DNA from 3 places in the Pectobacterium wasabiae CFBP 3304 genome. Region 1 is predicted to be linked to each of the others. Evidence: riboswitches for the same ligand, from Rfam matches in the RefSeq annotation. Region 1 holds a riboswitch; each other region holds the start of a gene.
The links. Region 1 has a riboswitch for thiamine pyrophosphate ahead of thiB (thiamine ABC transporter substrate binding subunit). Riboswitches for the same ligand answer to the same signal wherever they lie in the genome.
Positions count from the first base shown of each region.

Region 1 (10,945 bases):
TGCCAGTTTCTCAATCAGGGTAAATAACATAAAGCACAGCAGCATCAACAGCAGTGCCGTGACTGCGCCATCGGCGCTGCGATAGGAACCAATTTGCTGGTACAAATAGAATGGCAACGTGCGGAATTGCTCATTGCCGAACAGTGCGATGACGCCGAAGTCACCGATTGACAGCACGCAGGAAAAGGCCAACGCCTGAGCTAACGGCTGCTTCAGCGCAGCCAGCTCGATCAGCTTCAGCCGCTGCCAGCCGCGAATATCCAGCGATGTACAGAGCCGGTTATAGCGCTCGGCAACGTCCAGCATGGGATTTTCCAGCACCTTAATGGCATACGGAATTGCCATCAGCGCATTCGTGAACACCACCAGCGCATAGGGGGATTGTGGTAGCCCGATGCTGTTATTCAGCAGCAGGAAAAAGCCGGTTGCCAGCACAATACCGGGCATGGCGAGGATGAGCATGCCGCTCAGATTCATCAACTGCCCGTAGAGTGGCTTCTGGCGTAACTTGAGCTCGCGGCTACTCCAGAGCAGCATCATGGTTAACACCAGACACAACAATCCTGCGCCTAAGGCAATGCGCAGCGAGGTAAACAGCGTTTGCCAGAGCACGGGCTGTTGCAGCACGGTAACCAGCGAGCGATTCACGCCATCGACCACCACGGCTAGCAAAGGGGGAATGACCAGCAGCAACAGTGCGCCGATCAGCAGGCCGTCGGTGAGGCGACTTAAGGTACTATCCTGCAAGTTGCGCCAGGCAAGCTGCTGCGTGCTGCCGACGGGTAGAATGCGTCCCAGCCGCTGGCTCAGCAGCACCAAACCTAGACAGCAAACCATCTGAATTAATGCCAGCAGTGCTGCTCGCGCTGGATCATAATCAAAGCTCAATGCCTGATAGATAGCCAACTCAATCGTCGTCGCCTGCGGGCCACCGCCTAGCGACAGCACCGTGGCAAAGCTGGCAAAGCAGAGCATAAAAATCAGCGCGCCGGTGGGTAAAATCTGCCTGCGCAGGTTGGGCCATTCCAACAGACGGAAATGTTGCCAGCTATTCATACCTAAATTGGCGGCTAGCTGGCGCTGCTCGGTGGCGATGCCCTCTAAGGATTGCAACAGCAGTCGGGTTGCCAGCGGCAGATTGAAGAATACATGTGCCAGCAGGATGCCCTGCAATCCGTAGGGTGAGAACGTGTATTTCAGGTCAAACCAGCCCAACGCAGAGGCCAGCCAGCCTTGGCGGCCATATACGCTGAGTAGGCCAAAAACGGCGACCAGCACGGGCAGTACCAGCGTCATAGCGCACAGGCGCAGCAGCCAACGGTGACCGGGGAAACGCCGCCGATACAGCGCTCTGGCGAGGAAAATCGCGGGAACGGTAGAAAACAGTGCAGAGAGAAACGCCTGCCAGAAGGTAAACCGAATGACATGCCAGAGATAACAGTCATGCCATAGCGTGCGCCACTGACTTTCGGGCGCCTGTAGCCACAGTGCGCCGAAAGCCAGTACGGCAACGGAAATTAACAGCGAGGTGGCCAGTAGTCCCGGCCACAAACGTCCGCCGATCAGTGGCTGACGGCGCGTTGCCATGCCTGAATCCACTGTGTCCTTTGGTCGGCGACTTCTTGTGCGCTGAACTGCATGGCTTTCTCAGGCACGGCAAGCGTCGCGAAGCCCGCAGGCAGTTCGGTTTTCACCGCCGGATACATCCAGTTCGTGGTGGGGATAGCCTGCTGGAAGGTTGGGCTCAGGATGAACTTCATAAAGCGTTTTGCCAGCTCGGGATTTTTGCTGGAAGCCAACTGCCCGGCGATTTCGATTTGCAGATAATGCCCTTCGCTAAAGGTGGCCGCCGCGTAGTTGTCTTTCTTCTCTTCGATGATGTGATAAGCCGGTGATGTGGTATAGCTCAGCACCAGATCCGCTTCCCCTTTCAGGAACAGGCCGTAGGCTTCGCTCCAGCCTTTGGTCACGGTAACGGTTTTTTTCGCCAGCTTCTGCCAGGCTTGTGGCGCATCGTCGCCGTACACTTTCTGCATCCATAGCAGCAGGCCCAACCCCGGCGTGCTGGTGCGTGGATCCTGATAGATCACTTTCCACGGTGCGTTGCTGTCCAGCAGTTCATGCAGGCTTTTCGGCGGGTTCTTCAGCGTGTCTTTGTTATACACAAAAGCAAAATAGCCGTAGTCGTAAGGGATGAACGTCTTATTGCTCCAGCCGCCCGGCACTGTGACGGCGCTGGTGTCCTGACCGTGTGGCGTAAACAGACCGGTTTGCTCCGCAGCCTGCAACAGGTTGTTGTCCAGCCCCAGAATGATATCCGCTTTGCTGTTTTTGCCTTCCATACGCAGACGGTTCAGCAGCGATGCGCCATCCTCCAGCGCGACAAAATTCAGTTCGCACTCGCACTCTTTTTCAAACGCGGTTTTAATGACGGGGCCTGGACCCCATTCGGAAGCGAATGAGTCGTAGGTATAAACGGTAAGCGCGGGCTTGGCGAAAGCGGATGCTGAGAGCAGTAACAGACAAGGCAGGCTGGTTTTCAGCACGATGGCTGAACGGTGTAATAATTGATTTAACACTTTGCACTCCTGAGAATCATAGGGTGGCAAAGGACTTCGAGGCAGCAATAAGCCGCACTCTCAAATCCCTTCGCCGGTATTAACCGGATCAGGTTCGACGGGTATCTTCTCAGCGAAAAATTTTCCGCACCCCGTTGAGAACGACTCATTGTAAAGGGTTAAGTCGGGCAGTGAAAGGTTCTCAGCGTTCCGGCGGCGCGAACCAGGCTTGAATACTCCACAGTACAGGCACAATCTCGCTTAACGTAATGAACTCTGTTGTCCTGTTTGTGGACATTCACCATTTCACTGCCTCCTGCTCGATTAGTGCGGTACACCAGTCGATAAAGGCGCGGATAGCTGGCGAGAGGTGGCGGCTTTGCGGGTAGAGGATGAAAATAGGTTCACGTGGTGCTTCGAGATCAGGAAGCAGCCGGACAAGATGTCCATCAGAGAGTTGCTGGCGTACCATATAACTGGCAATGCGTAGTAGACCCAGACCCGCTACACCCGCGGCGAGATAGGCATCGGTGTCATTTACGCTGATCTGTCCTGCTAGCGGAATCGCTACGGTGTGAGCTTCATCGTGAAACCCCCAACTAATTGAACGAGCTGCCCGGCTGTGGATATAGCCCACTGCGACATGATCTTTGAGCGAGTCCAACGTTGTGGGGTATCCATGTTGTTCGAGATAGCGTGGGGAAGCGCAGATAGTCCAATGGAACGCCCCGAGACGTCGTGCGGCCAGTCGTGATAACGGGGGTTCTCCGGTTCTGATGACACAATCAATACCCTGCTGGACAATATCGACAGTGGCATCACCCAGATGGAAGTCCAACCTTATTCCCGGATGACGCTCACAGAAGTCCGGCAGTGCCGGGATCAGGAAATTTTTGACCAGAGAAGGTGTCGCCCCGATTCTGATCGTTCCCTGTAGTTCCTCCTTTTGCTGTGCCGTTACGCTTTCCGCCGCGTGCACATCCCGCAAGATCGCTTTGCAACTGTCGTAATAGCGCAGGCCAATATCCGTAATACTGAGTGCTCGCGTCGTTCGGTTGAGTAACCGAGCGCCGAGATGTGATTCGAGTTCTTTGATGCTGCGGGTGACGGTGGATGGCAGAACATGCATTGTTTCCGCCGCTTTTTTGAAACTACCCGCATCGACCACTCGGATAAATGTCTCCATGGCCTGAAACCGATCCATACGATGATGTCTCCCCATTTTGCGATGAAACGTGTAAGGCGTACTGCCGTGTTAGCAGCCATATCACCTTATCGTTTGATTTTTTCAAATTATGAAGTGAGCTGGCGGAATCTTATCATCTGCGCATTTTTGTATAACATGACACTCGATCTTTGAATGTCCTTATTCTGACAAGCAGTATCGGACAAAAGGCGTGTTAGCACACTGACTACATGGGGCGTTCACTATTCCCTATGATAGCGATAATTTGAAATTGTGAAGGAGTTAAGGCGTGAATGATAGCGGAACAGCGTTGAAAGATATTCTTGTGCTTGGCGCAGGGCAACTCGGTATGGCGGTATTGCGTGCTCTTGCACCGCGTGCGCGAACCTTGCCGTTGTCGGTCACGGCACTCGTCTCGCCGGACACCGTTAACGATCCGTCGGAGCACGGGATGGCAACACTGACCGAACTCCGTGCACTAGGGGTTGACGTTATCGGGTTCGATCTGGCCTCTGATGAACATGCTCTAACCGAGCTTTTCAGGAATTATAAGACGGTATTGAACTGTTCGGGGTTCGTAGCGGGGCCAGGCACTCAGATGAAAATAACCAGATCGGTGTTGGCTGCCAACGTCGCGCGCTATTTCCCTTGGCAATTCGGTGTTGATTATGACGTTGTGGGTCGAAAAAGCGGCCATCCGGTTTTTGATGAACAATACGACGTGAGACAACTGCTACGTAGCCAACGGAGTACCGAATGGGTGATTGTTTCGACTGGTATGTTCACGAGTTTCCTGTTTGAACCCGTCTTCGGCGTGGTGGATCTGGAGCACGGAATCCTTCACGGTCTGGGAAGTTGGGATACGCAAGTGACCGTGACGATCCCCGAAGATATTGGCTGGCTCACGACTGAAATTTTGTTGGCTGAACCACGACGGGCTAATGAGGTGGTCTACGTGGCAGGTGACACTATTTCATACGGGCAACTTGCCGATGTCGTTGAACGTGTCACAGGGAAGGTCTTTGAGAAGACACTATGGACTCTGGACAAATTGCGCAAGGATCTGAAGGTGGCCCCAGATGACGCAATGGCGCACTATCGGGCTGCGTTTGCTTTGGGAGAGGGCATGTGGTGGGACAAATCCGGCACGTTCAATGAACGCAATGGTTACGAGACGGTCGACGTCGAACATTTCTTACGGATGCAATTGCAAAAATAGACCGCGGGGTGCGGGGCGATTCAACGTGCCCCGCACCTTTTTCAACGGTACTCAGCGTTCCGGCGGCGCGAACCAGGCGGATTTAAAATCAAACCAGCCCAGCATGTTCATCCTGACGCCGCGCATGCTGCGCTGCCCTTGAAGTTGCAGCCAGTGATGCAGTAACGGATGCAGTTGCCCGCTCTTGATGAGCTTTTCACACCATTCCGCCATCGGCAACGTATGGTTACGCCACTGCTGTGCGTCCGTGCCCAGGTCGTCGTTCAGGCAATGTTGCACCAGTGGCAGCTCATAGAGCATGGCGAATAGAGAGAATTCGAGCGGCAGGTAACAATTCAGGCTACCAAACCAGATATCGCTTGCGGCATTGCCCTGATACCAGTCTTCGTAGCTGATGATCTGAACATGCAGGGTGATGCCCTGTTGCGCCAGCAGTGTGCGCATAATCTCGCTTAATATCCGATACTCCGGATGTTCCTGATAGAACGTAAGCGTGACTTCTGTTAGCCCTTCAGGAATGGACTGTGGCGTATCGGGATGATGGTGATGCCAGCGTGGCAGCAGGCTATAGGCGGGCGACCAGTCGCGCTGGTTGCTGGTATTGGCATGGCTGAGCAGCGAAATAGGGTTAAATACCTGTCTGAGCCATTGCTGAACCTCTGGGCGTTGGTTCAACTGCGAGCGCTTGTCGAATAACAGGAAATAACCGCCTTCCTCCATTCTACTTTCCAACTGTTCATGATGAGACTCATCAGACTGGAATTGGACAGACACTGGCATTTCTTCCGGTTCATCCGGTAAGACCCAGATGTTGACCTCATCAATCAGCGCCCGATAGCCAAAATAGTCATCGAAAGCCCGGATTTTCAACTGGCTGCTGTTATTGCGTACCACCGCGTAAGGCCCGGTGCCAATCGGGTGCTGTGCAAAATTCGGCAGCGTTTGCCACTCTTGCGGCAGGATCATGGCGTGTACGCTGGCCAGGAGCCACGGTAGCCATTTATCTGGGCTGCTCAGCTTGATATCAATCACAAACGGCATCGGTGAGGTCACCGCTTCAATATGGGAAAAGAGCGGAAGCGGAGCGAGGCGCGATAACGATGTGGTGATGTCGTCCATCGTGAGTTCACGACCGTGATGGAAACGGATTGCCGGACGCAGATAAAAGCGCCAGTGCAAGGGAGATAATTGCTGCCAATGATGAGCCAGATCGGGTTTCAGTTCCCCATTTTCCTCATTTATGTTGGTTAATCCGCTAAAAATTTGTCGCGCAATATGCATTTCTGAACGCCGCAGTGCTGAACTTGGCAGTAAATTGCCTAACGGGCGGTAATAGAGGATGCGCAGAATGTGCTTGCCTTGCCGGAAACTTCGCCCAAGGTGAGAGAGTAGCATCTGGCGCACCGCTTCTTTGTCACCGACCAGTTGCACCAGTTGCTCAATACGATCCTGTTCCAGCAGATCTTCGGCACGCTGCTGCTGTAGCGCTAATCCGGTGTACACAAAGGAGAGCTGCGAACGTTTTCCTCTCCCAGCTTCTGCCTGCCAGATGAGCCAGCCTTCTTGCTGCATTGCGTTCAATAACGAGCGGATATGGCGGCGTGAGCAGTTAAGTACCCCGGTCAGTTCTTGCAGCGTGGTATCGGTGGTTTGCCCCTGAAAGTGTTGCCACAGGCGGATGAACTGTTGTTGCAATCGAGGAGAAGACATAAAAGAGGAACTCCCTGCACTAAAGTCATCAATTTATCTTTCCCTATATTACGTCGATACTTTTCAACAAGGAAATAAAGGAGGTGGCTCATGGCGATTTCCCGTTTGTCCCAGTTCTATCAAACCTACTTATCGACCTGTAAAGCGACGTGGTTGCGATGGATGTCTGCCCAGCAGCGAATCGCACTGTTGCAGCAGGCGACGCAGTGGCACCTGAACGACATGTCCGACGACGAATATCGGCATTGGCTCTAGGTGGTGTGAGGAAACGTATTCTGAGTAATGGTGATGTTTCACCAACCAGCGAGTTCTCTCGCTGGTTTTTTTTATGGTGCTGACCTGCTTATCGCCTTTTGGTTTTTCGCTGATAGTTTGCGGCAAAGAGATATCAGCGGCAGTGTTCACGTAATAATTTACCCTCGCTGAGTAATGCACAATAACGTGCTAATTCGTCCTGCTGGTGTGCATTGCGTATCTGCAAGGCCAGATTAATCGTGGCAAGCTCCTGGGCGTTGTCGGCTAATTCCTGTGGTATTTTTTTTTGTTTAGCTAGCCAGTCGGCGACATCACTCCATTCCCATAGCGGCGATGTACCACGTAAGCGTTGAACCGGAGAGGGAAAATCGCCCGCGCCACGTTTTCCATCTTTGAGAAGCGCAATGGCTTGACGCGATAGCGCGGATAAGGCCGCGATATCACTGATCCCAACCCAGGCTGCATCGACGGAGTGGACGTTTGCCTGGATACCTGCGGACTCAATGTCATGAATAGCGCTGATGACTGCGGTAGAAAAAAGGGGGCTTTCTCGATCAAATTCGAGATAGACAGCGTTGCCATAAAAGCAGACCAGAGCATCGTCACAGCCGCTGGAAAAAAGCGCATCCTCCAGTCCTATGGTATCTGCAGAAACGCCCGATAGCGTGAGAGAAAAGTGATACGTTGTCATAAATTCCTCGCTAAACCGTATGTATCTTCTATTGTTTCTGCATTGCCAGACAGCTATCGACGTTGCGGCGGATTTGCTTTGCGTGGTTTTCTGGGACTGATGGCGTGGACCAAATACTCATCATGTGAGTACTGTGGTTCGGAGTACCGCAGACAAGCCTGCCAAATGCATGCCCACTACTAGAATAAAAACGCCAGCCCTGCGCTAATGCGTATTCAATAGCTGCTTGAATGTGCTTATTTGGATGTTTTTTCATCGCTATAGAGAGCCATGGTAAATTCAATTGTTGACGGATGTCAACATCGTTATTGGTCGAGAATGAAATATATCCGCTTATTTCTCTGAAAATTGAACGATGTGATAAGCCTGCGCGCGGCTTCGCAAAAGAAAGTAGAAGACAGGAGAGGGATTATGCTCGCAGAGGGGGGTATTCAGCGATTGCTAAAGTAACGATGATTTAATACTCAACATTGAATATTAGGATGAAATCTATTGTCATTAAAATTAAACAATTCTGTGAATGTGTTTCTATACTAATAATAAATCGTAACGCAAAGAAATTAACTGGGTTGCTAAATAACTGCATGTAATTATTCACATTATGAATTGTTTTTAATTGAAATCATTATCGTTAAAATGACGTTTTTTTGTGATGATGATCTTATAGATAAAATTATTTTTTATAGGTTACTATTTTTTTTCTTGCATTTAACGCAGGTTGTCACAATCTTTAATTAATATGTAACATGTGGTGGTGTTTTATTTTTTATTACTTACCTGAAATTTACTTCACAGCAACTTTCTGAATAACTCGACGGATGTAAAAATGAGCGATGTACCGTATCAGTCAATAGCGCTTTACGAAAAACCAGAATCCTGGCGGTCCGCCCCCGGGGTACATAATATTAAGCTAACACCTCTTTTTATCGTTGTTTTTTCTGGTGTTTTACTGCTCTTTGCCCTGGCTGTCGCAACATCATCCTATTTTTTGAAGCAAGCAGAATTGTCATTAAATGAATCAACGCTGGAATTGAACGTTCGGATGGAGTTAGTTGATAGCGCGAATCATATGCGTGCGGCACGTATGAATTTGCTGCATGCGGTGAACCACTTACATAATGGTCTTACGGACAGTTACAACGCCAGTATGAAAGCCGCCGAAGAACGGCTGGCGATGTCGCAGCAAATGTTTAACGGATATCAAAATAGAGCGGTTCGCGCTGACGTTGAACAAGCACGTGATAATGAACTGAAAGCACGCTATAGCGATTATGTCGAGCGGGGTATCAAGCCGATGTTTGATATAGCGAAACGGGGCAATGTTGACGAACTCAATGCGTTTGAGTCGACCACCCTGTCTAAGTTGGACGATGAGTATGACGTGCCGCTGAAAGCGTCTTACCTTTATCGGGTTGAGATGGCAAAAAATATTAATGTGACGGCCGACAGACATTCAACGCTGGGATATACGCTCATGACGGGGGCGTTTATTCTTGCCATCGTGTTAACCGGTATGACGTTCTTATTAATTCGCCGGGTCATTATTAATCCAATACAGTATTGGGTGTCGCGTATACAAGCGATCGCGCAGGGAGATTTAACGCGCACGAGTGTGGATGTGGGAAGAAATGAAATTGGTATTTTGGGGGACAATATCCAGCAAATGCAGGATTCACTCTCAGAGACCGTTGGCTCGGTGCGTGATAGTGCGGAGTCGATTCACAGCAGTTCGACAAAAATTGCTGTCGGTAATACCGACTTATCCGCCCGGACGGAACAGCAGGCCGCAGCGCTGGCGGAAACGGCAGCCAGCATGGAACAGCTCACCGCAGCGGTGAAGCAGAATACTGATAATGCGCATCATGCCAGCAAGGCAGCGACGGATACGTCATCTAAAGCGGTGAACGGTGGCGATATTGTGGAACAGGTTGTCGGTTCTATGGCCGGCATTGCCAAGAGTTCAGATAAAATTTCTGAGATTATCTCGCTCATTAATGGGATTGCATTCCAGACCAATATTCTGGCGCTTAATGCGGCGGTTGAAGCCGCCAGAGCAGGCGAGCAGGGCAAAGGATTCGCGGTGGTTGCAGGAGAAGTACGTAGTCTGGCACAGCGTGCGGCTAACGCTGCAACAGAAATTGCCGCGTTGATTAAAGAATCCGAAGCCAGAGTAACGGAGGGAACGACGCTGGCATCCGAAGCGGGTAAAGCGATGGGTGAGATTGTCGCGGAAATTAATAACGTTACTCGAATCATGAATGAGATCGCGCTGGCTTCCGATGAACAAAGCAGCGGCATCAATCAGGTGTCGTTAGCAATATCAGAAATGGATCGAGTCACGCAACAAAACGCGACGTTGGTGCTGGAAGCCTCCTCGTCTGCCGCATCGCTGGAGCAGCAGGCTGAGCGGTTGAATCTTGGCGTGTCCCGTTTTCATCTGATGTAATCCTGTTGGTAAAAAAGCCAGAGCGGTAAAAAAGACAGAGATGTATCATCGATCGCCAGCGGCTTTTGTCGCTGGCTTTTTTTGCTGTTTTTTCCAGCATGGGGATGTGAGTCCGCTTCTGATAGAATCAGTGAAACAGGTACACCGTTTCTGGATGATGAAGATCGCCTATTATTTTTCTGCCTGAGCAATTTTGTACAAATGATAAGAGGGTTAACGCGTGCATAAAAAGCCGGTTGCGCAAGAGCAGACAAACTTCAGACACCTTGAAGCACTCGGCGGTCTGGATATGTTGCAGGCGCAGTACTACCAGCAGCGCTTTCCTCGTCATGTTCATGATACTTATTGCATCAGCGTGATTGAGCAGGGCGCTCAACGCTTTTATCGCTCTGGTGCAGAGCACGTTGCGCCCAAAGGTGACATCATTCTGGTGAATGCGGACGATGTGCATACGGGCAGTTCTGAGGTAGACACTGGCTGGGCCTATCGGGCCATTTATCCGCATCCCGATCTTTTTCGCTCGATTAATCAGGATATTCACCGCACTAAAGATTCCGTTCCGTGGTTTCCCGATGCGGTGGTGCACGATCCCGGATTGGCTGAACAACTGCTCATGACCTTCAATATGCTTGCTCAGCCGGGCAATATGTTATTGAAAGAAACGCTGCTGCTGTCGTCATTAACCTGGCTGACGATGCGCTATAGCAAGACTCGCCTGACGCCACAAATACTTCCCGTTGCGACTCAAAATATACTGAATGTTAAAGCCTTTATAGACAGCTATCCCGAGAGAGAACTGGCTCTTGTTGAACTGGCAGCTCTCGCCGAGCTTAGCGTGTGGCACTTCTTACGACAATTTAAGGCAGTAGTCGGTATTACG
Region 1 is NZ_CP015750.1:906,685-917,629, reverse strand. It holds gene thiP (thiamine/thiamine pyrophosphate ABC transporter permease ThiP) at 1-1,587, opposite strand, end outside; gene thiB (thiamine ABC transporter substrate binding subunit) at 1,563-2,546, opposite strand; TPP riboswitch at 2,627-2,723, opposite strand; gene A7983_RS04055 (LysR family transcriptional regulator) at 2,857-3,762, opposite strand; gene A7983_RS04050 (aromatic alcohol reductase) at 4,034-4,963, shown strand; gene sgrR (HTH-type transcriptional regulator SgrR) at 5,015-6,673, opposite strand; gene sgrT (glucose uptake inhibitor SgrT) at 6,764-6,928, shown strand; gene A7983_RS04035 (helix-turn-helix transcriptional regulator) at 7,062-7,619, opposite strand; gene A7983_RS24300 (hypothetical protein) at 7,648-7,875, opposite strand; gene A7983_RS04030 (methyl-accepting chemotaxis protein) at 8,446-10,065, shown strand; gene A7983_RS04025 (AraC family transcriptional regulator) at 10,286-10,945, shown strand, end outside.

Region 2 (10,945 bases), 530 kb from region 1:
CATCAGTACCGAAAAAGAAGATTTTACATTTAATGTAGATGAACTGAAGAAGGAGATGCTGGTAAAAGGTCTGGATGCAATTGGCTTAACATTATCCTTTAGGGATGAAATTATCCAATTTGAAAATGAATATTATTCGGAAAATCCATGGCACAGAGTAAGCTGAAAAGCTTGAGAGTGAATAATGAAAATAGCTAATTTTAAATTAAATGGTAAACACAAATTTGGTATTGTGAAAGGAACGGGGATAATTGATGTCAGTGCGATATACGGCAATAAGTATCCATCGCTGAAGACATTTCTGGAAAATGAAGACATCTCTGAATTAGCAGGAATATCTACAGATAAGATAGATTATAAAATTGATCAGGTTGAGTATCTTCCGGTTATTGATAACCCCACCAAAATCATTTGTGTGGGGATGAACTACTCTGAAAAACGTGCTGAGTTCAATGAACTCAATCCAGAACCTACTTTATTTGTAAGATTTGCTGACTCACAGACAGGACATCTTACTTATATCAACAAGCCTGCTGAGTCGCATGAGTTCGATTATGAAGGTGAGCTAGCGGTTATCATCGGTAAAACATGCTTCCATGTTTCTGAAGATGATGCACTTAATTTCATTGCTGGATATAGTTGCTACATGGATGGTTCAGCCCGTGATTGGCAACATACCTGGTATACTGCGGGCAAGAACTGGCCTAAAACTGGCGGGTTTGGTCCTTATCTGACGTCGAAGGATGAAATTCACGATCCGCATAACCTTTCAATCCGCACCTTCCTGAATGCCACAGAAGTGCAGAATGATAATACGAAGAATATGATTCATAAGATACCTTATCTTATTGCATATATTAGCACTTTTACCCAACTTAGTCCTGGGGATGTAATTATAACGGGTTCCCCAGGCGGAGTCGGTAAAAAAAGAACACCACCTCTTTTTTTGAAAGAGGGTGACTGTATTGAAGTAGAGATTGAAGGTTTAGGACGTCTGCGTAATCATATTCGCGAAACAATAATAGCTTAATAAATATAAATACTAAAAATAACACTTATCTCATTTGGGATAAGTGTGTACCCTACGTGTTATACAGGTGAATATAATGAATAATATTCAAGAAGAGATTTTGTCTAAATGTGATGATGCATCTGGACTAACTAATTCAAAAAAATTCTTTTTTTCTAAAGAAATTTGTTCCATACCTGCTCTGTTTTTTTTAGTTATGTGTATTATTATCGGTGCGGCTGCATTTTTTGGCACGTTACCAAAAAATATGATTGGTGGTCTTGCAATTATAATGTCTCTGGGGTTTATTCTTTCAACTGTAGGGAAAAATATCCCAATTATAAAGGATATTGGTGGCCCGGCAATTTTCTGCCTGATGATTCCATCGATTCTGGTTTTTTACCATTATATTCCTAAGAACGTGCTGGATTCTGTGCATGTTCTTATGAAAGATGCCAACTTCCTGTATTTTGTCATTGCTACCCTTGTCGTTGGCAGTATTCTCGGAATGCATCGTGTTATTCTGGTACAGGGTATGATCAGAATGTTTGTACCGCTGGTTGTCGGTACTGTAACTGCGGTAGGCGTTGGCCTGATGGTTGGAGAGTTGGTTGGTTACAGTATGTACCATACCTTCTTCTATATTATCGTTCCGATAATTGGTGGCGGTATCGGTGAGGGGATCTTACCTCTTTCTCTGGCTTACTCTTCCATCCTTGGCACCACGCCGGATATCTACGTTGCTCAACTGGTTCCTGCCGCAGTCATCGGTAATATTTTTGCCATTGTTTGTGCTGGCTTCCTGGCAAAATTAGGTAGCGTCAAACCTACGTTAAGTGGTGACGGGATGCTCATCCGTACTGCTGAAGATAATGCGATTTTCAACAACCTTGGCTCGGAAGGGAATGGCAACACAGATTTCCCATTAATGGGCGCTGGTTTGCTGGTAATTTGTTGTTTCTTTATTGTGGGTGGACTGCTTGAAAAAATCCTACACATCCCCGGACCGGTACTGATGATTGTCCTTGCCGTTATCTGCAAATATATTGATATCATTCCTCACCGTATGATTGATGGCTCAAAATCTTGCTATAAGCTCATTTCAACGTCCCTCATCTGGCCTACGATGATCGGCCTTGGAATGCTCTATGTACCACTGGAAAGCGTTGTTGCGGTATTCTCATTAGGTTATGTGGCTGTGTGTGGTTCAGTTGTGCTCTCAATGGCGATGGTGAGTTTCTTTATGGCGAAATACCTCAACATGTATCCGGTTGAAGCCTCGATAGTGACAACTTGCCATAGTGGGTTAGGTGGCACTGGTGATGTGGCCATTCTGTCTGCTTCGAACCGTATGGGACTTATGCCATTTGCTCAGATTTCCACGCGTATTGGTGGCGCTTTTACCGTAATACTTGCAACGATGTTATTAGCCGCATTTTCCTGATATTTGTATAAATAAACAGCTACTCTTGTGGCTGTTTATAGTTTTATGTCTCTGAAATACTCTTCAAGGAACTCAACACATCTCTTGGTCTTCAACGAGTCGTCTAATTTGGTGGGGTAAACGGCCCAGACAGATGCTTGCTCATAATAATCAGGAAGAATATGAATAAGCTGTTTGTTTTCAATGTATTTTCTGGCATCCCACTGACTTCTGTATGCTATGCCGTGGCCAGCCAGAGCCCACTGCATAATTATCTCACCATTGTTGGATGATAGATCCCCATTAACACGTACAGTTTGCAGGTTTATCCCATTGTAAAGCCGCCACAGCCCAAATGTCTGGCCTTTTTCCTGCAAAAACAGACAACTATGATTAGCCAGTTCCTCAGGAATGGTTGGCATATCTTTGTCTGCAAAATAATCAGGTGAGGCACAGAGTATCCTTTTATTATCTGCAATTTTTTTCGCATAATATCTATCGTTAAAATTCTCTCCAACCATGATTTCCAGATCAATGCCTTCCTTTATTAGATCAAGCTTTGTATCTGTTAGCGTCAATTTTATTTTTAAGTGTGGGTTATTTTTTGAAAAAGAGGAAAAAGGTTGAGCCAGATGATTCTTTCCGAATCCAAATGAACTTGAAATATGAAGATTACCCATTACGTCATTTCTGACATCCTGGATTTGCTCGATAGAATTTCTTGCACTTCTTATTAATTCTTCAGCTTGAACTCTGGCTACTTCACCTGCGCTTGTAAGCCTTATTTCACGAGTATTACGATGAAATAACTTTACCCCCAAAACACTTTCAAGAATGTTAATTCTTTTCGTGATATATGCATTCGAAAGACCCAGTTCGACAGCGGCAGCGGAAAAATTACTGGTTCTGACCACGGTCAAAAAAACGTTAAAATCTTCGATCTGAGGCCATTTGTTTTTCATTATCGTCATACAATCCAACAATATATAATTCTTAAATTATATCGCATTATATCAATACGTAAAACTGCTGAACTGCGCGATCCGTATCTTGCTAAATAACGTCCCACATTACCGTTTCACTTTAGGCAAATTGTATTGATTACCGGATCAATCTCAGCGTCGACCATTCTATCCCTGATCCTCAGTATGGGTTTGATAAATCAGTCTAAAGGGGGATGGCGTTTTTCTCTATGTCACAACGGACTGTAGTTTCTCATTTTTTATCGGTGGTGGAACGAGACGAACTGGCGCTTGCTTTACGGGGGGCACTTACTTATGCTGCAAAGCGTAAACACATGACTCGGGGTGCCCTTCTTTGTGAAGGCTGAGAAATACCCGTACCACCTGATCTGGATAATGCCAGCGTAGGGAAGTCACGGTATGCCCCACCGGTTGCCGCCTTCTTCCACGCCGGTTGGGAGACCTATGAGCACGCAACCCGCCGACTTTTCTGCCGCTCAGGCAGCAACCTCACTCACTCAATTTCGTTCTGCTTCACCGCTGGTACACTGTTTGACCAACGATGTAGTGCAATCTTTTACTGCTAATGTGTTGTTGGCGTTGAATGCATCGCCCGCCATGGTGGTCGATCCCGATGAAGCCGCGCAGTTCAGCGTGATGGCGGATGCGCTGCTGATTAATGTTGGTACGTTGGAACGCACGCGTGCCGAGGCGATGCGGGCAGCCGTAAGCAGCGCGTATCAGGCGGGAACACCGTGGGTGCTCGATCCGGTTGCCGTAGGCGGTTTGACCTTCCGTACTGAATTTTGCCGGGAATTGCTGGCATCGAAACCAGCGGCTATCCGCGGCAATGCGTCTGAAATCATGGCGCTTTCTGGGTTAGCCGCACAGGGGAGGGGCGTGGATAGCGCCGATGATTCCCTTGCCGCGTTACCCGCTGCGCGCGAACTGGCTCGGCAGGTGGGGACGATTGTTGCCGTGACCGGCGCGGTGGATTATGTCACGGACGGTGAGCGCGATATGGCGGTAGCCGGCGGCGATAGCATGATGACACGCGTGGTCGGTACAGGCTGTGCGCTGTCGGCGGTGGTCGCGGGATTTGCTTCTCTGGAAGGTGATCGCTTATCCCATGTGGCGGCGGCGTGCTATGTCATGGCGTTAGCGGGGCAGCAGGCGGCCTTGGCGTCGCAAGGTACGGGGAGTTTTATTCCCAACTTCCTCGATCGACTCTATACCCTGCATGCGGAGGATCTGGCATGAAGCGTATCAATGCCTTGACGATTGCTGGCACCGATCCGAGTGGTGGTGCGGGGATTCAGGCGGATTTAAAAGCGTTTTCTGCATTGGGCGCTTATGGCACGTCGGTCATTACCGCGCTAGTGGCGCAAAATACGCTCGGCGTGCAGTCCGTCTACCGAATTGAGCCGGATTTTGTCGCGGCACAGTTAGATTCCGTGTTGAGCGATGTGCGCATCGACAGTGCCAAGATTGGGATGTTGGCGCAGACCGATATTGTCGAAACCGTTGCCGAGCGCTTGCGCTATTACTCGGTCCCTTTCGTGGTGTTGGATACCGTGATGCTAGCGAAAAGTGGCGATCCGCTACTCGCGCCGGAGGCGGTGGAGTCGATCCGCCGTGAGCTGTTGCCGCTGGTTTCCCTGATTACGCCCAACCTGCCAGAAGCCGCCGCATTGCTGAATACGTCACCTGCCACCAATGAACGGGACATGCGTGAACAGGGGGAAGCACTGCTGGCGATGGGCTGTCAGGCGGTGTTAATGAAAGGCGGTCACCTCAGTGAAGCGGAAAGTCCAGACTGGCTGTTCAGCCGACAGGCCGACCCACAGCGCTTTAGCTCGGCGCGCGTGGATACGCGTCACACGCACGGCACGGGCTGCACGTTGTCTGCCGCGCTGGCTGCGCTGCGACCGCGTCACGATAGCTGGAGCGAGACAGTTAAGGTAGCGAAGGACTATTTACAGCAGGCGTTACAGCAGGCCGACACACTGGAGGTCGGGCACGGAATCGGTCCCGTTCATCATTTCCATCGCTGGTGGTAAACATTGCATACCCTAAATAATTCGAGTGGCGTGACAAAACGTTAGCGTTTTGAACAACGCTCTGCGTTGACCCTTTAGGGCAAGGCCCATTTATGGCCTTGTAACGCGGCAATCGCGCGACAAATTGGTTTTAAACCGATTTGAACAGCGCTAGCGCTGGCCCGAAGGGGGAACCTCATTTATGAGGTTCATTAATCCCCAGGAGCTTACTCAAGTAAGTGACCGGGGTGAGTAAGTGAAGCCAACGCACACGCCGCTTGAAGTATGATGGGTATAAGTAAATCGACTTGTACTTTGCGTGACATCTTTGTCAGTAATTTCAAACTAAATTAAGTGTATTTCGGCGTGACAGTGCAGGGGCATCCGGTTACTTTGCTGTGAAATCTTGGTGTTAATGTGAAATAGGGTGTGGGGATAACATATGGCAGGTTCTGCTCGCAGTGCAATGGCTGCCAAGGCGCTTCAGACGATACTCAATATCGGCCTGCTGGCGCTGGCGACCATTCTGGTGATTTTTTTAGTCAAAGAAACGTTTCATCTGGCGAAGGTGCTGCTGATCTCCAGCGAGAAAGATTCCTCCTATCAGTTGATAGAGGGCATTGTGATTTATTTTCTCTATTTTGAGTTTATTGCTCTAATCGTGAAGTATTTCCAGTCCGGCTATCACTTCCCACTGCGCTATTTTATCTACATCGGCATCACGGCCATCATTCGCCTGATTATTGTCGATCACAAAAGCCCATCGGATACGCTGGTGTATTCAGCGGCGATCCTGCTGCTGGTGGTGACGTTATACCTGGCAAACAGTAATCGCCTGAAGCGGGAATAATCAAAACGCGTCGTTATTCCAACAGCGAGCACTGAGGCGGCAGTCGGCAGTAGATCGCTGCGGGAAGCACCTCGATGCGGAAGCGTTTGGCAGTAAGTGGCTCGCCGTCCAGATTAAACGTCATATCGTCTGGTGCGGTGATCTCCAACCAGGGCAGGGTAGCGGAAATCATGTTCTGGTTTTCGCTGCCGGTAAACCAGGCCTGAAGCATATTGGGCAGTAGCTCGGTTGCTGACAGCACGCTCAGTTCCAGCAGCCCATCGTTAACCAGCGCCTCCGGGCAAAGCTGCTGCCCGCCGCCTGCCTGACGGCCATTCCCCACCGCGATAACCAGCGTATCGCCTTCCCAGTGAAAATCCGGCCCGCGAATCTCACAGCGTTCGGCTTGCAGCATGTCCATGCGAAAGAGCGCGTGTAGTACGTAAGAGGCGCTCCCCAGCGCGGCCTTCATCTTGGCGGGGGTTTCCGTCGTGATGCGTGTGGCGAACCCGCCCGTTGCCATGTTGATGAAGTAGTGGCTGTCGTTGACTTTGGCGATATCAATCGCGGTAGCGCGGCCTTTGATCGCCAGCGTCATCGCATTGTGCATCTCCATCGGAATCTGACAACTGGTGGCAAAATCGTTGGCCGTGCCCAGTGGCACTATCCCCAGACACGGACGAACCGCTTCCGGTTGCATGGCTAGTGCTGTGGCGACTTCATTGACGGTGCCATCGCCTCCGGCGGCGATCACATTATCGACGTTGAGCTGGATTGCCTCTTCCACGTAGCGCTTCACATCACCGTATTCCCAGGTGACGCGGACATGCAGCGTATAGCCGTCCTTGCGTAGCTCACCGATGGCTTCGCGAAGTTCTTCATTACCCGCGCTTTTCCCATTCAAAATCAGCAGTGTGATTGGATTTTTTTCCATGGCGTCTTTCTCTGGCTGCGATGTTGCCGTTAATACAGAAACGTTGCAGTTAATCATAGTCATTAAATCGGGAGGTAGACATCAGAAGAATCGGTGAATATACCCGTCATACTTCAAGTTGCATGTGCGTTGGCTGCGTTCAGTCACCCGAATCACTTACCTGAGTAAGCTCATCGGGATTCCCTCTCTTGCCGCCTTCCTGAAACTCGAATTATTTAGGGTATATTTGAGGTGGGAAATACGTGATCGAGAGAAAAAGAAAAGCCAGCTCAAGGGAGATTGAGCTGGCCAAGGAGGTGGTTCCTAGTAGTATCACTACGCTTATTTTTCGTTCTATGTTTTCTCAGCGACGCAATATTAACCACAAGGCTAGCGAATTGATGTGATCTGTTTCTAATATTCGTTAAAAACCCTGAGCTTTGTAACGATACCTGATGACTTTCTATGCTACTTGCGGCTATGAACGGGAAGGTGGCGGGAAGCGCCGCCGGATGATTGGGGCATCCGGCGGTCTTACTGATTATTCTGCGTTAGGGTTACGCGTGGTGGTGCCTGGCAGATTGCGCAGCAGTAGCGCGTAATCCAGCGAGACGTCATCCGGTACTGGCAGATAAACGATATGGCCGTTACCCGGCGCAACCTCGGTCGGCTGGCCTTTGGTATTTTGCATGGCTTCGATGGTGAACTGAATATTGCCGTTTGGCGTCATCATTTCTACGCTGTCGCCGCAGGAAAATTTGTTCTTCACCTCGACTTCCGCCAGCCCATCGCGGCGCACGCCAGTGAATTCACCGACAAACTGCTGACGATCGGAAACGGAATAGCCGTAGTCGTAATTCTGGTAATCTTCATGCACGTGACGGCGCAGGAAGCCTTCGGTATAGCCACGGTGCGCCAGACCTTCCAGCGTTTCCAGCAGTGTCGGGTCGAACGGCTTGCCCGCGACGGCATCGTCGATGGCGCGGCGATACACCTGTGCGGTACGAGCGCAATAATAGAATGACTTGGTGCGTCCTTCGATTTTCAGCGAATGAACCTGCATCTGCGTCAGGCGTTCAACGTGCTGGATCGCACGCAGATCGCGGGAGTTCATGATGTAAGTGCCGTGCTCGTCTTCAAATGCGCTCATGTACTCGCCGGGGCGCATATTTTCTTCCAGCATAAAGACTTTATCGGTCGGTTCGCCGATGCCCAGTGCGGGCTCAACATTTTTCACCGCGATAGGTTCGTGCTGATGAACGATGTTCCCGACCTCGTCCTCTTTGCCTTCCTGAACCTTATATTCCCAACGGCAGGCGTTGGTGCAGGTGCCTTGATTCGGGTCGCGTTTGTTGATGTAACCGGACAGCAGGCAACGGCCGGAATAGGCCATGCACAGCGCACCGTGCACGAAGATCTCCAGTTCCATATCCGGGACGTTCTGGCGGATTTCTGCAATCTCTTCCAGTGACAGCTCGCGCGACAGAATCACACGCGTCAGCCCCATCTGCTGCCAGAATTTCACCGTGGCCCAGTTAACCGCGTTGGCCTGAACAGAAAGGTGGATATCAATTTGTGGGAAGTTTTCACGCACCAGCATGATCAAACCTGGATCGGACATGATCAGCGCATCCGGCCCCATTTCAATCACGGGTTGCAGATCGCGCAGGAAGGTTTTCAGCTTGGCGTTGTGTGGCGCGATGTTAACGACCACGTAGAATTTTTTGCCCAGCTCATGCGCTTCATTAATGGCTTGCGCCAGCGTCTGATGGTTGAATTCGTTATTGCGCACGCGCAGGCTGTAGCGAGGTTGACCGGCATAAATCGCGTCTGCGCCATAGGCAAAGGCGTAGCGCATATTTTTCAGCGTACCGGCCGGAGAAAGCAGTTCCGGTTTAAACATGGTATCTCTCGATTCTGATCACAAGTCAGGCTGCTCCACGGTGGGAACAGTAAAGGCGGAGGATTCTAGCGCTAATGGGGGGAAATTGCAGTAGACGACACACGAAAAGTGGGTCTATTGTTTGACGTAAATCAATTTTTTTGACCTAAATAAAGAGTGGCCCGCCATAGATAGAGCAGGCCAGATCTTGCCGTATTAACGCGTGGAGATACGCGATGTGCCAAGCGTATTCCGATTGTGAGGCTGGTATAAATCGACCTGTGGGCCAACCGGCACAATCTGTGTCGGGTTCAGCCAGGCAATACCGTAATAACCGGCTTTGATATGGTCGATATTGACCGTTTCCGCAATGCCTGACCACTGATACAGTTCGCGCAGGTAATTTGATAAGTGCGGATAGTCGGCAATGCGTTTTAGATTGCATTTGAACGCACCGTGGTAGGCCACGTCAAAACGTATCAGCGTGACAAACAGACGCCAGTCGGCTTCGGTCAGCGTATCACCCAGTATGTAACGATGGTTGCTCAGACGAGCGTCCAGGTCATCCAGCGTAGCGAAGAGTGTGGTGACCGCATCGTTATAGTGTTCCTGCGTTTTAGCGAACCCGGTTTTATACACGCCGTTATTGACGTTGTGGTACACGGTTTCGTTCCAGCGGTCGATCTCGCTGTGCAGTTCCGATGGGTAGAAATCGAGGTAGTTGCCTGTCAGATCGTTAAACTCATTGTTCAGCATGCGGATGATATCTGCTGATTCATTGTTTACGATACGGCCTTCCACCCGATCCCATAGAACAGGAACCGAGACCTTTCCGGTATAGTTCGGTACGCTGGCGGTGTACAACTGGTGCAGATAGTGAATCTCGCCTACGTGTTCGCCAGCATCCTGTGGAGCGTCAAATTCCCACCCGTTATCGGCAATACGTGGTTTGGCAATTGAGAGGGGGATAACGTTCTCCAACCCTTTCAACTTGCGGAAAATCAGCGTGCGTGACGCCCATGGGCAGAGATAGGAAACAAAAAGCTGGTAACGCCCAGCTTCTGGCACCAGTTCGGTTTGCCGAAATTTGGTTTCTTCGCGGTGGAATGCGCCGTTCTTGATTTCTTCCACTGCGACATCGCCGTTAACCCATTTGCCATCAACTAAGCCTGACATATTTTTTCCCCTGTCTATTGTTTTCAAGCCCCATTCTTTTGAAAAACAACTGCTTCGAAGATCGGTTATTTTGAAGATCAATTGTTTTCAAAATCAATGACGTTAAAAAATCAATGGTGTTGCAGGTGACCTGTGCCCGCATTTGATGCGGATGGAGACCTGTCATTATTGTAGGCTTGAAATGGTAACAGCCGTGGGAAAAGAAAAAATGACAAAATTTTCATTAAGTCGGACAGTATTTTTGACTGGCATGGGAGGGTGGCGGATAGCGCTCAGCCGCCAGCAGGCCGTAGGGCGCAGAATCGGAAACCTCGCCGTCCGCGATCCAACGCTGCTTTAACCGTTCTTCGAGATGGAAAACGCAGAGGTTATACCTCATTGCAGGAGGCGGCTTCCCAGCGATAGCCGATGCCATACACCGTGCGGATGAATGAGGTCTCTTCATCCAACTGTTCCAGCTTGCGGCGCAGGTTTTTGATGTGGCTATCGATGGTGCGATCGGTCACGACGCGATAATCATCGTAAAGCTTATCCAGCAGCGCCTCGCGTGAAAACACCTTGCCTGGTTCGCTGGAGAGCGTCTTGAGCAGGCGAAACTCTGCTGGCGTGAGATCGAGATTCTGCCCCAGATAGCTGGCCTGAAAGCCACTCTTATCAATTAATAAGGCCGTTTCAGTTTTCTCTGCGGCTTTCACGCCGTCGTTTTGCCAGC
Region 2 is NZ_CP015750.1:373,181-384,125, reverse strand. It holds gene leuD (3-isopropylmalate dehydratase small subunit) at 1-166, shown strand, start outside; gene A7983_RS01785 (fumarylacetoacetate hydrolase family protein) at 185-1,030, shown strand; gene A7983_RS01780 (2-hydroxycarboxylate transporter family protein) at 1,107-2,453, shown strand; gene A7983_RS01775 (LysR family transcriptional regulator) at 2,489-3,394, opposite strand; TPP riboswitch at 3,726-3,822, shown strand; gene thiM (hydroxyethylthiazole kinase) at 3,860-4,654, shown strand; gene thiD (bifunctional hydroxymethylpyrimidine kinase/phosphomethylpyrimidine kinase) at 4,651-5,454, shown strand; gene psiE (phosphate-starvation-inducible protein PsiE) at 5,876-6,283, shown strand; gene yegS (lipid kinase YegS) at 6,297-7,196, opposite strand; gene trhP (prephenate-dependent tRNA uridine(34) hydroxylase TrhP) at 7,717-9,078, opposite strand; gene A7983_RS01745 (glutathione S-transferase family protein) at 9,274-10,233, opposite strand; gene baeR (envelope stress response regulator BaeR) at 10,602-10,945, opposite strand, start outside.
Region 2: linked by a shared signal. The riboswitch ahead of thiM (hydroxyethylthiazole kinase) and the one ahead of thiB (thiamine ABC transporter substrate binding subunit) in region 1 are both predicted to bind thiamine pyrophosphate.

Region 3 (10,945 bases), 500 kb from region 1:
GTAACGGGATGGATGAGTCTCAGGAGTTTGAGGCGAATAAAACGCTAGGTGAAAGAGCAAACAAACTGCGTTCATTCCCGATTATGGAAGCACTGCGCCAGCACCCTAAAGCCTTTCTGCTGATTATTGCGTTACGGCTTGGTGAACTGTTGACGATGTATATCGTCACCGCATTTGCACTCAATTACTCCACCACCCATCTTGGGTTATCGCGCGATATCTTTCTGAACATCGGGCTGCTGGTGGGGGCGATCAGTTGTGTGTCTATTCCTTTCTTTGCTTATCTGGCAGATAGCTTTGGCCGTCGTCGTATCTATGTGACTGGTGCGTTGATTGGCGCGGTGAGTGCAGTGCCATTCTTCATGGCGTTGGAAAGTCACAACACGCTGCTGATTCTGTTCTTTGCCATCATGCTGGCGAATGCTGCTCACGATATGATCGTTAGCGTACAGCAGCCGATGTTTACCGAGCTATTTGGTACGGCGTATCGCTATAGCGGGGCTGGCGTGGGCTATCAGGTTGCCAGCGTGGTCGGCGGCGGGTTTACGCCTTTTATCGCTGTTTTGCTGGTGCAGTTTATGGATGGTTCATGGCACGCGGTGGCGGCCTATCTTGCCATCGGTTGCTTACTGTCAGCAGTTGTCGGGATGCGGATGAAAGCACCCGCAGACGATACGGTACCTCACTAACTTCTTTATCTCTCTAATCTAAAATGCCGATACAGATGCAAGATGCAGCGTTTGTACCGGCACTTTTCTACTGTTTATTGTTTTTTGCGGCGGTGTTATCTGAATCGATCGAGATCGCTTCTCTTCAGTCCGATATCTTTCAGTCCAGCATCGCTCAGATTCCGCAGTATCTTTAGCGTGTGCGCCCTTGCTCGCCAGGCCTTCCATAAGCGGTACGGCAAAATAAGCATTAGCCAAAATGGTGACTCGCGGAACGGTTTTTGTGATCGATTCTCATGAAATTCCATATTTTCCCCCTCGCCAGTGAATGATTGCAATGATGAGGTGAAAGGCATTTTCAATACAGATGCAAAAAATTGATATTTTCATCATACAGATTGTGTGATATCACATCTGAATGGCGATTTTCATGTGAATCTGTACTGGTTACTGCGGTTAATTGTGATAAGGAATGATACTGATGACGCGTTATCAACACCTGGCTGAGCTGTTAGAAAAGCGTATTGAACAAGGACTGTATCAAGGCGGAGAACGCCTGCCTTCCGTTCGAGCACTCAGTACAGAGCATGGTGTAAGCATCAGTACCGTACAGCAGGCCTATCATCTGCTGGAAACCCGACAGTTGATTATGCCGCAGCCGCGTTCGGGATATTTTGTCACTCCGCGTAAGGCAACGCCGCCTGTACCGGCGCTGACACGTCCCGCTCAACGTCCGGTTGAGATCACGCAGTGGGAATCGGTACTGGAGCTGGTGAACGTGCGTCTGGAAACCAATGTGCTGAAGTTTGGTAGCGGAATGCCGGACGTGACCCAACCGACCATCAAACCGCTGTGGAAGGAGATGGCTCGTCTTTGCCAGTATCAGGATCCTCGAATTTTACAATATGACAGCGTATATGGTGTGCCAGCGTTACGTGAGCAGGTCGCCCGCCTTACCGTCGATTGCGGCTGCCAGTTGACGCAAGATGATATTGTGATCACCACTGGCTGTCAGGAAGCCTTGTTTGTTGCTGTGCGCGCGGTTTGTCAGCCCGGCGACATTGTGGCCGTCGAATCCCCCGCGTTTCCGGGCACGATGCAGATCCTCCGTGGGCTGGACATTAAAGCGATCGAGATCCCAACCGATTCAGTGACGGGGATCAGCCTGGAAGCATTGCGGCTGGCGCTGGATCAATGGCCGGTCAAAGCCGTACTTTTGGTGCCAAGCTGTAACAATCCGCTTGGATTCATCATGCCGGATGCCCGTAAGAAATCGCTGGTGACTCTGGCGCAGCATTTTGATATTGCGATTATTGAAGATGATGCTTATGGCGAGTTGGCCTATGAGTATCCGCGTCCTCGAGCGATCAAATCCTTTGATGAAGACGGGCGTGTGCTGTTGTGCAGTTCGTTCTCGAAGAATCTGGCTCCCGGCTTGCGCGTTGGCTGGATCGCCCCAGGGCGCTATCTGGAGCGAGTGATTCACACAAAATACATCAGCACGGGCTCGACGGTGGTACAGCCCCAGCTTGCCGTGGCGGAATTTATTCGACAGGGACACTATCAGCCCCACTTGCGCCGTATGCGCGCTCAGTACAAAGCCAACCTAAGCACCTTCACCTGCTGGGTACGCGAGTATTTTCCGTCCAATATTTGTGTCAGCCGTCCGCAAGGTGGATTCTTGGTGTGGATTGAACTGCCTGAATATTTTGATTCGCTCAAGCTCACCCGTGAAGTCAGGAAAGCGGGCATACAGATAGCCGCGGGGTCGCTATTCTCCGCTTCAGGGAAATATCGCAATTGTATTCGACTCAATTATGCCAATCGTTTCACAGAAGAGATGAGGGAAGGGCTGCGCATTGTGGGCAGCGAGGTTGCTAAAATGATGCATACGCTTCCTGACTAGAACGCCCCTTGATGATTTTTTAAGGAAGGGCCGATACGGGTAAGGATAAGCCCCGTATCGGCGGGTTGATGTGCAGAACCGATAAGTGGCAAACGGTTCCGGTCAACAGGTTGAGTAACTCAGTCCTGCCAACGACGCTACTGTATTCTTCATAGCAGGCCGTGACGATAGGCCGAATGTCGTGTTGCGCAGCGCTATCCTGAGAATATTGCCTTACGTGTAATTCCCATTTCTGCCTGCGAGCCACTTCGCAAATCATGCCTATCACTCATATCGATTGCTTAAGATCCGAGATACGAAGGCTACCACGGTGCGAGGCGTCCCTGCGGGAATCTCATCACCGTGTTTCCCTCTTACTTCACGCTTAAGTGATCATCGCCGCCTTATCTGCCCAAATAGCCGTCCCAGTCTTTCCAAACTGGCTGGAGACCAGCGCGCATGATGGCCTGCGCCACGTCTTCAGGACGCCGTGAATCATGCGGCGAGAACTGTTCCAGCTCGGGGTGGTTGTCGGCATATCCGCCCGGCTGAGTTTTGGAAAACGCGCTGACGTTATTAATCGCAATGGGAATGGCATGATCGCGAAAGAAAGGCGATTCACGCGTGGAGAGCGATAACTCAATATCTGGTGACAACAACCGAAATGCACAAATCACCTGCATGAGTTGTGCTTCATCCATTAGCGATGCCGGCTCAATACCGCCCGCACAGGGGCGCAGACGAGGAAACGAGATAGAGTAACGGCTCTGCCAGTAGCTTTGCTGTAGGTGCAGCAGGTGTTCTGCCACCATGTAGCAATCGGTTCGCCAGCTATTGGACAGGCCGATTAACGCCCCCAGTCCGATCTTGTCGATCCCCGCACGACCAAGTCGATCCGGCGTGGCGAGCCGCCAGTGGAAATCCTGTTTTTGTCCTTTTAGATGGTGCAACTGGTAAGTCGCTGGATGATAGGTTTCCTGATAGACCATCACGCCATCCAACCCTAGCGTTTTCAACTCGGCATACTCGTCCTGCGACAGCGGCTGGACTTCAATCATTAGCGAGCTGAAGAGCGGTCGAATCAGCGGAAAGACGCGACGAAAATAATCCATCCCCACTTTACGCTGGTGTTCTCCGGTTACGAGTAGCAGATGCTCGAACCCGAGATCCTTGATAGCGGCGCATTCACGCAGGATTTCCGCGTCATCCAGCGTTTTTCGTTTGATGTGATTACTCATCGAAAAGCCGCAGTAGGTGCAGTCGTTAGAGCACAAGTTGGACAGATATAGCGGTACATAAAAGCTCACCGTATTGCCAAACCGCTGGCGGGTGAGTTGCTGTGCCCGCTGGGCTAGCGGTTCCAGATAAGCGCTGGCGGCAGGTGAAATGAGCGCCATAAAATCGTCACGCGTCAGGTGTGGTGCGGTGAGCGCTCGTTCAACATCCTGTGCGGTTTTACTGTTGATGCGCAGCGTCAGGTCATCCCAATCGAGTTGTTCCCAGACGGTTTGAAAATCGACGCTCATCACTTTGTCCCTTCCGTTTGCCGATCTTCCGTTTGTCGATTAAGAAAACCGGTGAGCGGGCTGGTGGCGCTGGCGACAAACTGCTTATTTCCCAGCCCGGCCTGACGAGCAAGCCGACCGGCATCGACGGCCAGCCGAAATGCGTGCGCCATCGCCACAGGATCGCGGGCAACAGCGATTGCCGTGTTTACCAGTACCGCGTCGGCTCCCATTTCCAGCGCATCGGCCGCATGACTGGGCGCACCGATGCCCGCATCGACAATTACCGGAATGCGTGCTTGCTCGATGATAATGCGGAGGAAATCACGTGTTTGCAGCCCTTGATTAGAGCCGATTGGCGCGCCCAGCGGCATCACCGCCGCGCAGCCAACTTCTTCCAGCCGTTTGCACAACACCGGGTCGGCACCGCAGTAGGGCAGCACCGTGAAGCCCTCTTTTACTAACTGTTCGGCGGCCTTTAGCGTTTCGATAGGGTCGGGCAGCAGGTATTTCACGTCGGGGTGAATTTCCAATTTCAACCAGCGAGTGCCCAGCGCTTCACGCGCCAGACGGGCGGCAAAAATAGCTTCGTCTGCGGTTTTGGCTCCTGACGTATTTGGCAGCAGCTTAATACCGAGCTGGCGTAGCGGGGCGAGAATGGCATCATTTCCGCTATTCAGATCTACACGTTTCATCGCCATGGTGACTAACTGCGAACCGGAAGCCTCAAGTGCCGCCAGCATCAGTTCTGGCGTAGCGAATTTGCCAGTGCCGGTTAGCAGCCGCGAAGTTAATATCGTATCGGCAATGTGTAGCATGTCATCCTCCCGCGATGGCTTGAAAAAGCAAAATGTCATCACCGTCTTGCACCTGATGCTGTGACCAGGTGGCGCGCGGGATAATGGTTTGGTTGATGGCTAACGCGGTGCCGGGCTGAAATCGATTTATCTGGTTCAGCAGCGTCTCAACCGTAATAGCCTCTGGACATTCAAAGGGTTCATCATTCAGCGTGATTTTCATGCCACGCCCCCGCATACCGGGCAATGAGGTGAACGCGTCAGTTGGAGTGTGTTCCAGCTCTGCTGTTTGCCATTGAACATTCTCAGCTTGCCGTCCAGCGCGGACGGCATCCCCGCCAGCAGTTTGATTGCTTCCAACGCCTGAAGTGTGCCAATCACGCCGACTACTGGGCCAAGTACGCCCGCAGTGCGACAGTTGCGCTGCGGTTCGGCGGTATCAGGGTACAGGCAGGCGTAGCAGCCAGACTGATAAGGTGGCATGAAGACTGCGAGCTGGCCGCTGAAACCGACGGCGCTACCGCTGATCAACGGTTTGCCTGCACCCACGCAGGCGGCGTTAACCGCATGACGGGTTGTCATGTTGTCGCTGCAATCCAGTACCAGATCGACACGGCTGACGGCGCTGTGTAACGCGTCACCGCTTAGCCTTTCGGTGAGTGCTATTACTTCTGAGTACGGATTTAATGCCCGTAGTTGACGCTGTGCCAACACCGCTTTGGGCTTGTCGGTGTCGCTGGTGCGATACAGAATCTGGCGTTGCAGGTTGCTGATGTGCAGTGAGTCATCGTCGGCGAGCAGTAGCGTGCCGACCCCTGCGGCGGCCAGATAGAGTGAGGCGGGGGAGCCCAACCCACCGAGCCCTACCAGTAGAACGCGGGCGGCTTTGAGTTTCTCCTGACCTTCAGGACCAATATCTTCCAGCATCAGTTGACGGCTGTAGCGCATAAACTCGCTATCGCTCAGTCCCGCAGGCGTTGGAGGGCAAGTCGTTACCATGTTATGCCTCCCGTCCTTCAATTATCTTGAGCAGCGTCGCAGTGGCCTGCTGCCAGTCAGGTGCTTGCGTAATAGCGCTGACGACGGCAATGCTGCCGACGCCCGTTTCCAGCACCGCAGGTACTTTGTCGATGCCGATCCCGCCAATCGCCACGGTGGGAAAACGGCCTTGTAGATCGGCGATGTGCCGAGTCAGTTCGGCTAGCCCCTGCGGCGCGGAAGGCATGTCTTTGGTTTGCGTGGGGAAAATATGCCCTAAGGCGATGTAGGACGGGTTGACTGCCACCGCTCGCGCCAGTTCACGATCGTCGTGCGTGGAGAGACCTAAGCGCAGGCCCGCTTGTTTAATCGCGCTCAGATCGGCGGTATCCAGATCTTCCTGACCCAGATGTACGCCATACGCCTGATGTTTTACTGCCAATTTCCAGTAGTCATTGATGAAGAGCTGTGCCTGATAGCGACGACCTAATGCGATCGCTTGGATCACATCGGCTTCGGCCTGTTCATCGGACCGATCTTTGATTCTTAGCTGGATCGTTTTCACTCCGACACCGAGCAGACGTTCGATCCACTCCACGCTATCGACAACGGGATAGAGCCCCAGCCGCTGTGCCGTCGGGGCAAAAGGCGTCGAGTCCGTCATTTGCTTTCCTCGGCTTGCAGGCTGGTGGCGCTGTGATAAAGCTCGCTGCCGCGAGAGCGGAATTCCTGCGACATCTCAGCCATGCCGATTTCAATCGGTTTGGCTTCGGCTTCCTGTTTGGCGGCGTAATCGCGTACTTCCTGCGAGATTTTCATCGAGCAGAATTTCGGGCCGCACATGGAACAGAAGTGGGCGACTTTACCGGATTCTTGTGGCAGGGTTTCATCGTGGTAGGCACGTGCCGTTTGGGGATCGAGCGCCAGATTGAACTGGTCTTCCCAGCGGAATTCGAAACGCGCTTTCGACATGGCGTTATCACGGATCTGTGCGCCGGGATGGCCTTTCGCCAAATCGGCGGCGTGGGCGGCGATCTTATAGGTAATCAATCCCTGTTTAACGTCTTCTTTGTTCGGCAAGCCAAGATGTTCCTTCGGCGTCACGTAGCAGAGCATCGCGCAGCCGAACCAGCCGATCATGGCGGCACCGATGCCGGAGGTGAAGTGATCGTAACCCGGTGCGATATCGGTGGTTAATGGGCCGAGCGTATAGAACGGCGCTTCGTGACAGTGCTCCAGCTCTTCAGTCATATTGCGGCGGATCATTTGCATCGGCACGTGGCCGGGGCCTTCGATCATCACCTGTACGTCGTATTCCCAGGCAATTTTGGTTAGTTCACCCAGCGTATGCAGTTCGGCGAACTGGGCTTCGTCGTTGGCATCCTGAATGGAACCGGGGCGCAAGCCGTCACCCAGCGACAGCGCGACGTCATAGGCGGCGCAGATTTCACAGATTTCACGGAAGTGTTCGTACAGGAAGCTCTCTTTGTGATGCGACAGACACCATTTCGCCATAATGGAACCGCCGCGTGAAACGATGCCGGTCAGGCGTTTGGCCGTCATCGGCACGTAGCGCAACAGCACACCGGCATGGATAGTGAAATAATCCACCCCTTGTTCCGCTTGTTCCAGTAGCGTATCGCGGAACATTTCCCAGTTCAGGTTTTCTGCCACGCCGTTCACTTTCTCCAGCGCCTGATAGATCGGCACGGTTCCGATTGGCACGGGGCTGTTACGCAGGATCCACTCGCGAGTTTCGTGAATATAGCGGCCGGTCGAGAGATCCATCACCGTATCCGCGCCCCAACGGGTAGACCAGACCAGCTTTTCCACCTCTTCTTCGATGGAGGATGTCACGGCGGAGTTACCGATATTGGCGTTAACCTTCACCAGAAAATTGCGCCCGATAATCATCGGCTCCGATTCTGGGTGATTGATGTTGGAAGGAATAATGGCACGCCCGGCGGCGACTTCCTGACGGACAAACTCCGGCGTGATGTTTTCCGGCAGGAGAGCACCGAAACTTTGTCCAGGATGCTGCTGGCGCAGTACTTCACCACGAATGCGTTCGCGTCCCATATTTTCGCGAATGGCGATAAATTCCATTTCCGGGGTAATTATCCCCTGCCGCGCATAGTGGAGTTGAGTGACACATTTGCCTGCTTTGGCACGCTGTGGTCGTGGCAAATGCTCAAAACGCAGATGATCCAGACCGGCATCCGCCAGACGCTGCTGGGTGAAATCGGAACTGACGCCGGATAGCGCCTCGGTGTCGTGACGTTCTGCAATCCAACTGGCGCGCAGCTTCGCTAACCCAACGCGGACATCGGGTTGTGCTGCGGGATCGCCATACGGCCCTGACGTATCGTAAACCGGGATCGCCTCATTGGGTTCGTATTGGGGATTGTCTTTGTTACCACCGAGTAGCGTCGGGCTGAGCTGGATTTCCCGCATCGGTACGGCGATGTCGCCGCGCGAACCTGCAAGGTAAATGCGTTTGGAATTGGGAAAGGCGGTTCCCTGTAAGGTTTCAATAAACTGTTGGGCAGCGGCACGCTGTTCACGGCGACCCGATTTTGACAACACTGTTTCTATAGACAAGGGTTCTGTAGACATAGCAAGTTCCTGTAATACGTAAAGGGAAGATTGCTTGTCTGGAGCCGGAGGGAGTAATAATGATATTGAGCATCAGAGCAGGTATATAGGAATACGCAGCCATGAGCTTAATGAAGTGCATTACTCTTGTTCCCTTCGCAGGTATTAACCCGATCAGGTTCCGCGGATCCCGAATTAACGGTCTCAGCCTGTGCACTTATAGGTTCCGTAAAAACGAAACACAAGCACGCTAGGCACTCCGACAAGATTTGCCCGTCAGTTAAACGGGTCAATAAAACCCCCACACTGTATGACGGCAAAACGCGGATGTCAAAGCGTGCCGCTTTTACCTGTGCAGCGTGTGATGATGTTCTTAAATAACGCCAAATGACGGCTAGTTATCGTAAACCTGCTTGATCATGTTGTCTTCTAATGTAAAACGCTCTTCCAATGCCTCGCCGACGCTGGAAAGTGCCTGCTGGAATTCGAAACAGTTATCATCATCGATAGCGGCTGCCAGATGGCTATCGTAAAACGTCATGATTTGCTGCGTATTGTTTTGCAGGGCGAGGTCGAGTTGGGTGGAAAGCGCTAATACCTGTTCGCTGTGGGTCGCTGCTTCATGCAGCATCTTTTCGTATAAATGAAAGTGGCCGGTAGAAAGATAGTCCACCAGATTCTGGCAAAAATGATCCAATGCTTCTTCATCCAAAAGAGAAAGCGCTTCCTTGTTCGGCTTGATGCCAACCAGATGATAGTAAGCCACCAGAAGCTGCTTACGCGCTTGTAGCCATTGGTCGATTAACGCATTATTGCCACCAACGTATTCAGTCAGACTTTGTAGCTGGTTTAGCATTGTTGACTCCGTGAACGGTAAGAAATAACTGAAATCCCAGTTATAAAACTTATGTAATCACTCTGAATGTAAAATGCCAGTGAAGTGGCAATGGAGCAATAAAAAGATATGGAACAGACGCTAAAAGGTGATGAAACCGGCTGGTGGATAGTTAGCGATGCAATACAAATCTGGCTGCCTCAAGGGGAATTGCCGTGCGGAACGGCGATAGAGTGGTCGTTGCAAGGGAAAGTGGCTCGCCAGATTGGCGAATGGCAAGGGCAGCCCGCCTGGCTGGTATGCCAGGGGCGGGATACGGGTATGGCATCCGTTCGCCAATTGCTCGATCAAGACGTGGGCTTATTCCAACTGGCGGGGCGAGGCGTGCAGTTGGCCGAGTTCTATCGCTCCCATCGTTTTTGCGGTTACTGTGGCCATGAAATGGTACATAGCAAGACGGAGTTGGCGTGCTTATGTGGTCACTGCAAAGAACGTTATTATCCGCAGATCGCGCCCTGCATCATTGTCGCGATTCGCCGTGGCAAGGAAATTTTGCTGGCGCAGCATAATCGGCATCGCGGAAACATGTACACCGTGCTGGCTGGATTTGTAGAAGTGGGCGAAACGCTAGAGCAAACGGTCGTGCGTGAGGTGATGGAAGAGAGCCAAATTCAGATAAAAAACCTGCGTTACGTAAGTTCGCAGCCTTGGCCATTTCCTCATTCACTGATGATGGCGTTTATGGCGGATTATGCGGGTGGCGAAATCAAGCACGACCCGAAAGAGTTGCGTGACGCGGGCTGGTTCCGCTATGACCAACTCCCACAGTTGCCTCCGCTGGGCACCGTAGCTCGTCGACTTATCGAGGATACGGTGGTGTTGTGCCGCGCTTATCACGAGAACGAAGGCTGACGTGGTACTATTTGCACCATTAACGTATTGGTTTCATAACACGTTCGTTTTATAACGCATCCGCTTCATCACATCTATCTGGTGTAGAACCGCCGTGAGGCTGAAAGGAAGAGAACATGACCGACCTGAAAAACGATCGCTATTTGCGGGCGTTATTGCGCCAACCTGTTGATGTCACCCCAGTGTGGATGATGCGTCAGGCGGGGCGTTATCTACCAGAATATAAGGCAACGCGTGCGCAGGCGGGGGATTTTATGTCACTGTGCAAAAATGCAGAGTTGGCGTGTGAAGTCACGTTACAGCCTTTGCGGCGTTATGCGCTGGATGCGGCAATCCTGTTCTCCGATATCCTCACGATCCCTGATGCCATGGGCTTAGGGCTCTACTTTGAAGCAGGGGAAGGTCCGCGCTTTCACTCTCCCATCACGTCTCATGCCGATGTGGTTAAGCTGCCGATTCCCGATCCAGAACAGGAGCTCGGCTATGTGATGAACGCGGTGCGGACGATCCGTAAAAATCTTGCCGGGGAAGTGCCGCTGATTGGCTTCTCGGGTAGCCCGTGGACGCTGGCAACCTATATGGTGGAGGGCGGTAGCAGCAAAGCGTTTACCGTCATCAAGAAAATGATGTTTGCTGAACCTAAAACGCTGCACCTGTTGCTGGATAAGCTGGCTGATAGCGTCATTCTTTATCTTAACGCGCAGATTCGCGCGGGTGCGCAGGCCGTGATGGTATTCGATACCTGGGGCGGCGCATTGAGCGGGCGTGAC
Region 3 is NZ_CP015750.1:1,411,555-1,422,499, reverse strand. It holds gene shiA (shikimate transporter) at 1-689, shown strand, start outside; gene A7983_RS23140 (DUF1127 domain-containing protein) at 785-919, opposite strand; gene A7983_RS06400 (aminotransferase-like domain-containing protein) at 1,150-2,574, shown strand; gene thiH (2-iminoacetate synthase ThiH) at 2,958-4,079, opposite strand; gene A7983_RS06390 (thiazole synthase) at 4,079-4,876, opposite strand; gene thiS (sulfur carrier protein ThiS) at 4,878-5,078, opposite strand; gene A7983_RS06380 (HesA/MoeB/ThiF family protein) at 5,075-5,854, opposite strand; gene thiE (thiamine phosphate synthase) at 5,856-6,497, opposite strand; gene thiC (phosphomethylpyrimidine synthase ThiC) at 6,494-8,449, opposite strand; TPP riboswitch at 8,563-8,700, opposite strand; gene A7983_RS06365 (Rsd/AlgQ family anti-sigma factor) at 8,823-9,284, opposite strand; gene nudC (NAD(+) diphosphatase) at 9,393-10,175, shown strand; gene hemE (uroporphyrinogen decarboxylase) at 10,292-10,945, shown strand, end outside.
Region 3: linked by a shared signal. The riboswitch ahead of thiC (phosphomethylpyrimidine synthase ThiC) and the one ahead of thiB (thiamine ABC transporter substrate binding subunit) in region 1 are both predicted to bind thiamine pyrophosphate.